Regions from separate parts of the Ureibacillus sp. FSL E2-3493 genome, predicted to be linked through region 2. Evidence: riboswitches for the same ligand, from Rfam matches in the RefSeq annotation. Region 2 holds a riboswitch; each other region holds the start of a gene.
The links. A riboswitch is a leader RNA that binds a small molecule or an ion and turns the genes downstream of it on or off. The one in region 2 is predicted to bind S-adenosylmethionine.

Region 1: another riboswitch for S-adenosylmethionine. It lies ahead of MHH69_RS00985 (O-acetylhomoserine aminocarboxypropyltransferase/cysteine synthase family protein); the one in region 2 lies ahead of metA (homoserine O-acetyltransferase MetA).
Region 3: another riboswitch for S-adenosylmethionine. It lies ahead of MHH69_RS16270 (bifunctional homocysteine S-methyltransferase/methylenetetrahydrofolate reductase); the one in region 2 lies ahead of metA (homoserine O-acetyltransferase MetA).

The regions. Positions count from the first base shown of each region.
Region 1 is NZ_JBBOPK010000001.1:187,138-191,355, reverse strand. Features, by position in the region: gene MHH69_RS00995 (methyl-accepting chemotaxis protein) at 1-322, opposite strand, end outside; gene MHH69_RS00990 (hypothetical protein) at 358-747, opposite strand; gene MHH69_RS00985 (O-acetylhomoserine aminocarboxypropyltransferase/cysteine synthase family protein) at 971-2,278, opposite strand; SAM riboswitch class I at 2,391-2,499, opposite strand; gene MHH69_RS00980 (glycerol-3-phosphate acyltransferase) at 2,642-3,271, shown strand; gene nfsA (oxygen-insensitive NADPH nitroreductase) at 3,409-4,143, shown strand.
Region 2 is NZ_JBBOPK010000001.1:1,676,052-1,680,269, forward strand. Features, by position in the region: gene MHH69_RS08490 (DUF4179 domain-containing protein) at 1-159, opposite strand, end outside; gene MHH69_RS08495 (sigma-70 family RNA polymerase sigma factor) at 156-665, opposite strand; gene metA (homoserine O-acetyltransferase MetA) at 817-1,755, opposite strand; SAM riboswitch class I at 1,865-1,975, opposite strand; gene MHH69_RS08505 (hypothetical protein) at 2,027-2,803, opposite strand; gene MHH69_RS08510 (DEAD/DEAH box helicase) at 2,816-4,218, opposite strand, start outside.
Region 3 is NZ_JBBOPK010000001.1:3,168,489-3,172,706, forward strand. Features, by position in the region: gene MHH69_RS16270 (bifunctional homocysteine S-methyltransferase/methylenetetrahydrofolate reductase) at 1-1,629, opposite strand, end outside; SAM riboswitch class I at 1,729-1,829, opposite strand; gene hemG (protoporphyrinogen oxidase) at 1,911-3,293, opposite strand; gene MHH69_RS16280 (tetratricopeptide repeat protein) at 3,510-4,218, opposite strand, start outside.

The DNA.
Region 1 (4,218 bases), 1.5 Mb from region 2:
CCAATTGTTCTTCTGTTGATGCAGAGATATTTTGGACACCGGCTAAATTTTCATTCGTTAAGTTTTGAACAATTGTTGTAGAAGCTGCTACAAGTTTTGATTGATTTGACATATGGTGTGTAGCTGTCGTAACTTCTTCCGTACCCGTTGCCATTGTTTTTATCGCTTCGTTTATTTCCTTTTGAATATGGCTAATAATATCCGCGATTTGATTCGTTGCATTTGCTGATTGTTCGGCTAATTTCCTTACTTCATCCGCTACAACTGCAAATCCTTTTCCTGCTTCGCCTGCTCTGGCAGCCTTAAATAAAAAAGCCAGCACAAATGTGCTGACTTCTTTATTGTTAAATGGGAAGATTAAGATACTTTTTTCAAAATGCTTTTAGGAAACTTATTCATAATGATATTCATAAGCAACTTTTCTTCAGCTGTAAAGGCTGGTAAACCGATTGTACGGTATACAAGTTGAAATTGACCATATTCTAAATACCACTCTTTTGCCGGCAACTCTATATGTTGCTGACCGTATTCTTTATACGTCTCATAAACCTCTTTTATTATATATGGATTTTCAATGAAATTCGCCTTTTCCTCCGAAAATGCACTATGCCCATAATGCTCATTCCACAATGACTCTACTTCAGCTAATAAATATTGCAATGCATCGGCATTAACAAACTGTTTTCTTTCATTTAATTCGTATATAAAAAAAGCTGCAACATTTTGAGCACTATAAATATTTCCCATTTAACAACACTCCTTGAATGAAAATTTACTAACCTCGTATAAGAAAACTAAAGTGGCAACGTGTATCGGTTCTTATTAAACCAAGTATAATAAGCAATCTTTATAATGTCAATAAAACAAATAAAATTACTAGGTTTTAAAAAATCAACAGCCCCATGAATGGCATAAATAGCGAAAACGACTTTCACCAATGAATGCTAATTGTCGTTTTCATCATCAACTTTTATAATGCAGCGTTTGTTTCCGTTACCCCTTCAACCGCTTTTGATAATGCTTGATCCAAATCTGCAATAATATCTTCAACAGCTTCTAGGCCGACTGATAGGCGAATGAGCTCTTCTGAAACGCCGGCAACCTTTAACTCTTCAGGTGATAATTGTTGATGAGTAGTTGATGCTGGATGGATAATTAATGATTTTGCATCCCCTACATTTGCCACGTGGGAAAATAATTGAACGTTATCGATTACTTTACTTCCCACTTCTCGTCCACCTTTAATGCCAAATGTAAGCATTGATCCGTAGCCGTTTTTCAAATATTTTTTCGCTAATGAATGCGATGGGAAATTTTCTTTCCTTGGATAGTTTACGTATTCCACGAATGGGTGGCTTTCAAGATATTCCGCAACTTTTAATGCATTTTCACCATGCTTTGTATAACGCAAATGAAGCGTTTCTAACCCTTGTAGGAAGTTAAATGCACTATCAGCACTTAATGTTGGACCAAAGTCACGTAATAATTGAACACGAAGCTTTGTGGCAAATGCAGCCGTAGCCGTGTCAATTCCATAACGTAAACCATGGTAAGACTCATCTGGCTCTGTGAATCCTGGGAATCGACCTTGTGTCCAATCGAATTTACCAGCATCAACAACAACGCCTCCGATTGTCGTTCCATGACCGCCAATCCATTTCGTTGCTGAATGGACAACAACATCCGCGCCAAACTCAATCGGGTTACATCCGTATGGGGATGGGAATGTATTATCGATGATTAACGGAAGACCATGCGCATGAGCAATTTCCGCTATTCTCTCAATATCTAAAATGTTTAAACTAGGGTTCCCAACTGTTTCTGCATAAATTGCCTTTGTCTTATCTGTAATAGCAGCCTCAAAGTTTACTGGGTCCCTTTCATCTACAAAGGTTGTTGTAATTCCATAACGCGGTAAAGTATTTGCGAATAAATTATACGTGCCGCCGTATAATGAACCAGCTGATACGATTTCATCTCCTGCACCAGCTATGTTTAAAATAGAAAAGGCAATGGCAGCAGCACCAGATGATAATGCAACAGCTGCAGTTCCCCCTTCTAGTAAAGCAACTCGTTGCTCAAAAACGTCTACAGTTGGATTCATGATGCGAGAATAAATGTTTCCTGGTTGTTCTAGTGCGAACAATTGGCGTGCATGCTCCGTATTTTCAAAAGCATAGGCCGTTGTTCGGTAAATTGGTACTGCAATTGCTCCTGTTACAGGGTCTGGTTTTTGACCGCCATGAAGCAATTGGGTTTCCGGACGTTGTTGTGACATGTTTCTTCCTCCTAATATAGTATCGATGGGCGATCTTAGTATGAGGAGGACCTTTTGGAAAAACAAAAAGCCCTCTTCTAAAGAAGAGGGCTGCAAGCTGCAATTTTTCCTCCCCTTATCTTTCAGATCTAATCAAAATCTGTAGGAATTAGCACCTTTGCGTATTCACGCTGGTTGCTGGGCATCATAGGGCCTAGTCCCTCCGCCTCTCTGGATAAAGGTATTTGATTCATGTTCCATCGTTGAATTCACTATAAATCATAGTGATTTACTTGTCAATAATCTTTTTTAATTTTTCGAAACTTCTTATAGAATCATAGAGTATACTATAAATACATCTTTATGGAAAGGAGCCTTTTGTTTTTGTTATATCCTATCATTCTCGTCCTTATATTCGGTTATTTCATTGGTTGTTTACATGGATCCAATGTGGCTAAACTTTTATCGGGCGTTAACTTAAAAGAAGTTGGCCATGGTAATGCAGGTGCATCAAACGCAACGTTATCCCTTGGATGGAAGTATGGGGTTCTTGTTGCTTTAATAGATATCGGAAAAGGTGTATTGGCAGTTGTTTTACTTCGAGTCATTTTAACGAATTTTACCAATTTTTCGAGTGGCCAAATTTCAATTTTACTTTATTTAATCGGAGCTGCCGTTATACTCGGGCACAACTTCCCGGTTCATATGAAATTTCGAGGCGGAAAAGGAACAGCATCTCTAATTGGCATTTTCATTGCACTCGATTGGAAATTCGGTTTAATGGCTGTTCTTGCCCTTGTTGTTACTTCCCTACTAACGAATTACCTAATTATTGGCGTATTTGTTTTGTATATCTTTTTTGGCGTAACTGCGCTACTAATCGAGCCAACGATTTGGCCATTTTTAATCGCCCTTACTCTATTCTTAATTGCTCTGTATCTCCATGTGGAAAATGTAAAGCGATTACGTATCGGGTCGGAACCAAAAATTACATCCGCCTTTAAGAAAAACTAAACAGATTCCCATTAGTAGTGAAGGTTCCCCTTTTGTAAATCATGTTAAAATATACTAATATAGCCCTAAAGAGTATTTTCTCTTTAGGGCTATATGTTATAAGAGGAAATACATATTTAAAAGGGGAGGAAAAGGAAATGTCAGCAAAGGATTTATTACGTAGTCATTCATCTGTTCGAAAATATACAGGTGAACAAATACCGAAAGAAACGGTAATCGACTTAATTCAAACTGCACAAATGGCTGCGAGCTCACATTTTGTACAAGCATATAGCGTCATTTGGGTGACAGATGAAGAAAAGAAACAAAAGCTTGGTGAGCTGTCTAATAATGAGTTCCAATTTAAAACAGCAGGCGCTGCATTTTTATTCTGCGTCGATTTTAAACGTCTACAAGTTGCTGGACAAAAACATGGAGTCGACATTGTGGCAGATAGTGCGGAAAATGTAATAGTCGGTGTGGCGGATGTTGGCATTTTTGCCCAAAATTTCGTTATTGCTGCTGAAGATGCTGGTTATGGCATTTGTTATATTGGTGGCGCTCGAAACAATCCAAAAGAAATTAGTGAACTATTAAATTTACCGGACTATGTTTTCCCATTGTTTGCTATGACGATCGGAACTCCGACAAAACGTAACGAAACAAAACCACGTCTTCCAGTTGAAGCGATTTTACATGAAAATGATTATAACGCGGAAAAATACGATACGTTACTAGATGAATACGATGCAACGATGGAAAACTATTATGCAAGCCGTAGTTCGAATCAAAAAATGTCTAATTGGACAAAACAAATGGCTGATTTCTTAGTTGAACAAAGAAGACCGTTCATTAAAGAATTTTTAGCTTCAAAAGGTTTCAATTGGAAATAAATAAACCTTTTTATTAACCAAATTAAAAACCTGACAGATCTAAAGAAATTTGTGGACTTACCCCTGTCAAGTAGA
Region 2 (4,218 bases):
AACGGCTATTAAAGCAACTTGTTTGAAGAAGAGACGATTTCGTTTTTGTCTTTTTTTATATTTTGCATATCCGTTATGTCGCATAGAAGCTAATTTTTCTGTAGGTACTACAATATTCGTTAACTCTTCCTTTAACTTGTCGAAATCCTTTTCGTTCATGACTGTCCCCCCTCACTAAATAAAAATCGTAGTTTTTTTAATGCAGTATGTAGCCTCGATTTTACAGTTCCTTCAGAAATGTGCATTTCCTTTGCAATCTCTTTATTTTTTAAATCACAATAATATTTTAAATAAATGAGTTGTTGCTGTTTTGGAGTTAGTTTTGAAATAGCTTCAGAAAGTTCAAGATGATTATCATCATTTTGGAAAGTCCCTTCCGCTACATCGTTTCTTAATTCATAGCGCCTTTTTTTCTTTTGAATATCTGAACATACATTTAATAACACTCGAATGAGCCATGTGTTTAGAAATTCTGCTTGCTTTACTGTATGTATTTTACGAAAACAGCAAAATGTAAATTCTTGGATGGCTTCAAGGGAGTCATGTTCATTTTTTAAATAACTAAAAGCGATTCGGTAATGGGTGCTTTCTTCTTGTTTTAAAATTTGAAGTAAGGCCGTTTCATCTCCAGCGATTGCTTTTTTCGCCAATTCGATTTGTTCCATTCATTTCCCCCCTATACTTATTAGACATTTTGAAACGAGAAATCGTTCACTAAAATGATTGAAAATTTTTCAATTGTTGAATTTTAAGTCAAAATAAAAAAACGGATGTAAACCTTTTATCGGTTTCATAACATCCGTTTTCATTATCTTATTAAATGTGAAATTCAATCATATCATCAACAAAATGCCAATCATATGGAGTTTCTTGGTAAACGTAATAGTTTAACCAGTTATAGAAAAGTAAATGGGAATGGGCACGCCAAGTATTTTTTGGTGTTTTATTTGGATCGTTATTTGGGAAGTAATTGACCGGTAATTCTACCGGTTCACCTTTCTCCACATCTCGCTTATATTCATCTGCTAAAGTAGTAGCATCATATTCTAAGTGGCCAGTAATCATGATGTGTTTTGTATCCTTAGATTGGATAATAAATGGACCTGCTTCCTCCGAAAAGCTTAATAACCGAAGTTCAGGACAGTTGCGTACATCCTCGATGGATACGGAAGTGTGTCGGGAATGGGGCGCTACATATTCGTCACTAAACCCTCGCACTAAATCTACTGTTAAATCGGTAATGACATGGGAATAAATTCCTGAACATTTTTTAGGAAGTTCGAATTTTCCGATACCAAAATGGTGATAAAGTGCTGCTTGGGCTCCCCAACAAATATACATACAAGACGTTACATTGATTTTTGCCCAATCCATTATTTCTGTTATTTCATTCCAATAGTGTACATCTTCAAATTCCATTCGTTCGACGGGTGCTCCCGTAATAATCATCCCGTCAAAACGACGATGTTTAATCTCGTTGAATGTTTTGTAGAAAGTATCTAAATGAGATTTTGAAACATTTTTAGATAAGTATGTAGCGGTATTGAGAAAAGTAACATTTGTTTGTAAAGGTGTATTTCCGAGTAAACGTAATAGTTGTAACTCCGTTTTCTCTTTTTCTGGCATCAAGTTACAAACTAAAATGTTCAAAGGTCGAATTTGTTGTGTTTGTGCGCGGTCTTCTTCCATAACGAAAATTTTCTCTTTGCGCAATATTTCTCCAGCAGGCAAACTCTTTGGTATATTAATAGGCATTTTTTGTTCCCCCATTTCTTAACTTTCATTTCATCTTAAAAAGAGAAGATAAATAAAAACCCCCTCATTCCAGCGTGAGAATGAGAGGGTACAATTTTATATACGCGCACTCTTATCTCCCAAGACAAATTGTCTTGCTGGAATTAGCACCTTTCTAACCCGTTGTTAGAGGTTGCTGAAGCTTCATTGGGCCATGTCCCTCTGCTTCTCTTGATAAGATTGATGAAATTAAAATAATACTATCACGTAAAGCTAATATTTGCAATATTCATTAATTATTTTTCTGTAAATAATTTTCCCGCCAAGTTGATTGTTCTTTTTGGAATATTACCTGTTCGAGCTTTTCATCCCAATTATCAATTAATGTATTCCAAACGCGTACGGTGAAATGATCCTGTTCTTCGTCGTATAAAATAAACTCAATACAGGGAATATCATTAATTTGGATATCTTCGATAGAATCAATCGATGGGGTTACGGACAAATTTTCCCCATTATCGTCTAAATCGGGTTGTTCAAATGCTTGAATTTCCTTTATCACCTGTTCGTTTTGTATCGATAATTCCTCTTCTTGTTTATGATATCGATACAGTTGCTCTGGAAAATCTTCATATTCTAGTACTTCTTCAATATCTCCATTTAAAAATAAATGGTGGGATGGGCTATAAAGCAATTCTATCGTTTTTATATCCTGTTCTTCTTCAAAAACACCGCTTTGTAATTGTTTTTGTCCCTTTTCCGTTTGTTGATAATGGGAATCCACCTTCGTAATTAATCCAGTTTTTTGCATTTTAGATAACAAATCTTGTATGAAGAGTTGTTCTACAAGAAGAATTTCACTTAGCTGTTCTGCATTTTCAAAGGCGTTGTTCGCAACGGATTGAAGAATCATTTTCATTAAAATATCCATTTTTGTACGGGATATCGGTTTATATGTAATATTTACACTGTGAACAGGTACACTCCAAGTATCCGTCTTCAAAATGGAGATATTCGATTTCTTTAAAAGTTGAGTAGATAATGATTGTTGTAATGAAAGTAATTCCATAAATCCACCTTACTACGTTGTAATTAGTAATTCGTTATGATTTCGGTAACCATTTTGTGATTGGACAATTTGATGCAAGTTTCGGTACATGCTTCTCGTTTCTTCCTTTTTAGGACGATTCGTAAACATCTCTATACTACCGATTAATACGAGTAACTCACGAGCTCGGGAAAGGGCTACGTTCAGTCGCCGGTAGTCCTTCGCAAATCCAATATCGCCGTGTTTATGATCGTTGTTACGAACCATGCTTACTAAAATGACGTCCATTTCCATACCTTGGAATTTATCGACTGAACCTGTACGAATATGTAAATGAGGAATGTTCAACTCATGTTCAATGAGTCGGTTAATCCGCTTTACTTGTTCAGCATAAAAACTAATTACCCCTACAGATTTTAATTCATCTTGGGCTATTAATTCTTCCGATTTAGCTTTTGCAGTCGCTTCATTTAGTTCAAGCAACATAGTACGAACAACTTCTAATTCAGCTTCATTATATAGACTTGAACCTTCCTTCATCCGTTCTTCAAAATACGGATGTCTATTCGGAATATCAATCCATAGTAAATGATCCGTTCGTTTTATAGATGGACCTTCCAATTTATGATCCCGTAATACATCTGAATCAGATAGCCCGCATTTCAATGAATCATTGCCATTTTTATAAAATGGAGCGATTGTTTGCATAATATTTTCATGCATCCGGTATTGAATGGCTAACATTTTTTTATTCGTTGCAGGCAAGTTTTTATATAGACGTTCGAATAAAGACTCCTCTAGTAATTTTTCTAATTCTCGTTTTTCCTCAAAGGTGTCGCTTTCTTTTAAAACCGTTTCTAATGTCTCTTCAAATGTATCATCCCCAATTAGTGGTGGTAACTGGTGATGATCGCCTACTAGAATCACCTTTTTCCCTTTTAACATCGGTAACAATAATTCTGGCGGAGTTGCTTTTGATACTTCATCGATAATCACAACATCGAAAATCGGATAATTGTCCATAAACTCTTTGTTGGCAGAAGCAACACATGTTGTACCAATGACATTTGCATGTTTAACATAAAGTTTTCGTATTTCATCTAAGTCATGTTCCGTAGCTTGCTCTAATAATGTTTTCCATTGAAGCTGCATTTTTTGAGCAATCGGAAGCATCTCAATTTTCTTATGGACTTTATCAATTTCTACCGTAATTGACTCCATTTTGGATTTTGTTTTTTCCAGTTCAAGTTCCGGATGTTGTTTTGTCAATTGTTCAAGTTGTTCATATTTCTTTTCAAGCTGTAATCCCTTCGAGTTTAGTTCTTTTAACTGGGAAATAAATTGTTTTAATAATGTTTGGCCACTTGTCATTTCCTTTTGAACACTTTCTAATTCCTGTTGTTTTTTTGATAACTGTTCTTCAAGAATGGATGTTT
Region 3 (4,218 bases), 1.5 Mb from region 2:
ATCTGATAATTTAATTCCTGGCACTTCATGGTGTAAAAATTCTGCGCTTCTAAAACTTGTTAATGGCATAATTCCAATATAAATAGGAGTATCCAAATGTTTCGTTGCTTCGTAAATTTCCTCAATTTTTTCCTTTGAATAGACAGGTTGAGAAATAAAATAATCTGCTCCGTGTTCAATTTTTTTCTCAAGCCTACTAACTGCTCTATCCAATACCCGGACATTTGGGTTAAAGGCGGCTGCGACGGAAAAATTCGCTTTTTTACGCAACACTTTACCAGAGAAGGAGATACCTTCATTTAATTGTTTTATTAGAGAGATTAACTCCATGGATGAAACATCATAGACGCTAGTAGCACCAGGGAAATCCCCAACCTTTGTTGGATCCCCTGTCACCGCTAAAACATCGTGTAGGCCAACAGCATTTAGTCCCATTAAGTGGGATTGTAATCCAATTAAGTTACGGTCACGACAAGTAATGTGTGGCATAACTCGGATATTATGTTGCAATTTTAATATAGAGCCCATTGCGATATTACTAACACGAGGAGATGCTAAAGAATTATCGGCCATCATAATGATATCCGCCCCTTCGTTATAGAGCGCCTTGGCCCCTTCCACAAAAGTATTGATTTCCAAATGTCTCGGTGTATCAAGTTCAACAATGATCGACCGTTCACGCTTTACCTTTTCATGTAACGGTTCTGCATTTCTTGGTTCCGCCTCTTGAATGACGATTTCTTGAATCGGCTTTGCTTCTTTTGTAATGATCGGGTTTAAGTTTACTAGCAACTTTTTCGCCGCTTCAATATGTTTTGGTGTCGTACCACAACAACCGCCAATTAAACGGACACCTTGGTTGCGTAGTTGCACTGCTGCTCGAGCAAAATAATCCGCTTCCGATTCGTATATTACTTTCCCTTCTTCGATAGCTAGCAATGAAGCATTGGGATAGGCGGATAAAAGTGCCCTCTCTGGAAGTTCTACACCTTCAAAGGCTTGAATCGTGTGATGAGGGCCTAATCGACAATTCACCCCGACGATATCAGCTCCTATCTTTTCTAATTGTTGTAAGGCTACATTTAATTTCAAACCATTTTGTAAAACGCCAGGATCATGCATTGAAACTTGCGCAATAATTGGCATATTGGTAATGGAACGAAGCATTTTGATTGTTTCCGAAAGTTCCTTGAAGTCATAATATGTCTCTAGTAATAAACCATCAATTTGACCATCAATTAATACAGTCGCTTGTTCACGAATTGCCGTTAAAATTTCTTCAAGGGTTGTATCGCTTTTTCTTACACCGCGAATCCCTCCGATTGAACCGATGACAAATTGTCCGCCATTGGCTGCCTTTTTTGCTAGGGCAATGGCAGCCTCATTGATTTCTACCACTTTCGATTCTAGTCCGTACCGTGCTAGTTTAATGGCATTGGCACCATATGTATTTGTTTGAATAACATCCGCACCTGCTGCAATATATTCACCATGAATTTTTTCAATCACATCCGGTCTAATAATATTCATTTCTTCATGACAATTATCAAGACCATAGGAATATAAAAGTGTCCCCATCGCTCCATCAGCTGTTAACACCTTTGACTTCAATGCATCAAGAAGCCTCATCTTCGCCATCCCCTTCTCATTTTTCTAAAATTTCAGTTTATTTACGTAAAATAAAAAGCCTTCTTTATGAAAAGAAGGCTAATAATCCAATGATTTTCCTCCTTATCTTCCGGCTTTTCGCCTGCTGGATTTAGCACCTTACTTGAAAGTTGGTTGCTGAAGCTTCATTGGGCCAGTCCCTCTGCTTCTCTTGATAAGAAATTATTTAAAAATTTTTAATATTAGATTGTATAATATCTTGAAAAAAGGTTTTCGTCAATACGTTTTTAACCATTCAATGATTATAAAACTTCTAACACTTTTTGTGCTGTATTTTTACCATTTTCAATACACGCACCAATTCCTACACCAAAATAGGAGCATCCCGCAATAAAGAGATTTGGATACTTTCGATTTAATTCATTTACAACAACTTGCAAAGCTTCATTATGGGCAATATCATATTTCGGCATTTGATTAATCCACTTTTTAATATTCACCACAACTGGTTGCTCTTCAATATTTAAGCTTAGTCTGACATCTTCTAATGCAACTTTTGTTAGCTCTTCTTCTGACATAGAAGCTAACTCTTCATATCTCGGATTATTATTTTTATAGAAAAGTCGAACAAGCAAATTACCGTTTTTCGATGTATGCTTCCATTTACGGCTCGTCCAAGTAGAAGCATTACAAACTAAATCACTATTATGGGATACGATAAATCCAGTGCCATCTGCAGGGAGAACTGAATCTGGAATATCAAATCCTAAATACATTGTAATAGCTGAACCATTTGTAAACTTCTCTAGTTGTCCATCAAGTTCTTGATCATTTAACACATTTTTTACAACTGTATTCGGTACGGCTAATACAACGACATCCGCTTGAATTATCTCACCATTTGAAAATGCCACTTCATATCCGTTATCGTTTTTCAATACACTTGTCGTTTCAGTATTTTTATAAAATTCCACTTGTGGAAGCATTTCCTCTAACCGATTGATGAGAGCGGACAATCCATTTTTAAAGGAAATAAATTTTTTATTCGCCGCTTTTTCAAATTGTTCTTTATGGGCTTCAAACCCTTTCATAATACTGCCGTACTCATTTTTATAATCCACTAAGTAGGGCAATGTGGAAGCAAGGGATAATTGATATAAATCTCCCGAGTAGACTCCAGCAAGTACAGGAGCAATTTGCTTCTCGACAATTTCTTTCCCTAAAAAGTATTCTAAAAACTCCCCAATGGAGCTTTCTTTCGTGAAACTTGTATTTGGGATATCGCTATCTTCCAAAACCCGTTTTTTTCCTTCTTCAGAAATTAACGTACTTGCCTGTAACGATTCGATACTCATCGGAATTCCAAAGGTAGATCCTGCCGGTATAGCATGTAATTCATTATTTGTATGAATATAAGATATTCCCGTTTCGTTATATACTAGCTCTGATTCAAAGTCTAAATCGGAAATGAGTTCAAGCACACTAGGATGCCGCGCAACAATGGAATCTGCCCCTGTTTCCATAATGAATCCTTTTTCCTCAACACTATGCATTTTGCCACCTAAATAGGGGTTTTTCTCAGCTAGAATGTAACGTACTCGCTCTTCTTCTTTCCCTTGGCGGATTAAATAGTGCATCGTACATAACCCTGTTATTCCTCCTCCAACTACAACAACTGTTTTCATCATGCCAACTCCCTAACCGTTCAAAATATTTATATTAGTAACTTTATCTTTACATACGTTTTAGTTCCTCTACAAATTTAGCACAACAAAGGTAGACGAACAAATTGTCTGCAATAAAAAAAGAGATTTCTTTCAATATGAACTGCCTTAACCCATTCGATGAATAGCTAGCTGATAAAGACCGGTCAAAAAAGAAATCTCTTTCCATTATTCTATTTACTCCGAAATATCCATTTGATGCATTGCCGCTTTACGCCATTTACTCGCTTCTTTTTTATCCTTCGGAACATCTAAACCTAATTCATAAATACTTGCGATATTTAATTTCGCTTGGTAATCTCCAAGCAGCGCTGCTCTTTTATAATAATAAAGTGCCTTTTTACCATTCCTCGGTACTCCCATTCCATTTTCATATAAAAAGCCGAGATTATAAATCGAATCGATATGGTGGGATTTGGCAGCTTGTTCAAACCAGTGTAAAGCTTGCAGCACATCCTTTTCTTGTCCAAGTAATCCGTCTAAAAATATTGTCCCTACGCGATATTGAGCTTCCTCATAACCGCCATCAGCAGATTTTAAGTAAAATTGAAAGGCACTTTCCTCATCTATCTTTACACCAATCCCTTGCTCATACATAATGCCAAGCGTATACATTGCTTCCACTACATGATTTGATGCTGCAAATTTAAACCAGTGTAAAGCTTCTTTTTCGTTCACGGAAACCCCTTCACCGTTTAAATACATATCAGCCAAATTATTCGCAGCATGAGCGTGTCCTTCTTCAGCTGCTTTTTTATAATATTCGAATGCCTTCTGAACATTTTCTTCCACCCCTAATCCTTCAAAATAACAATTTCCCAGCTCATACATCGCTTGTAAGTCCCCTAAATTGGCTGCTTCATTTAACCAATGGATTGAACTACTA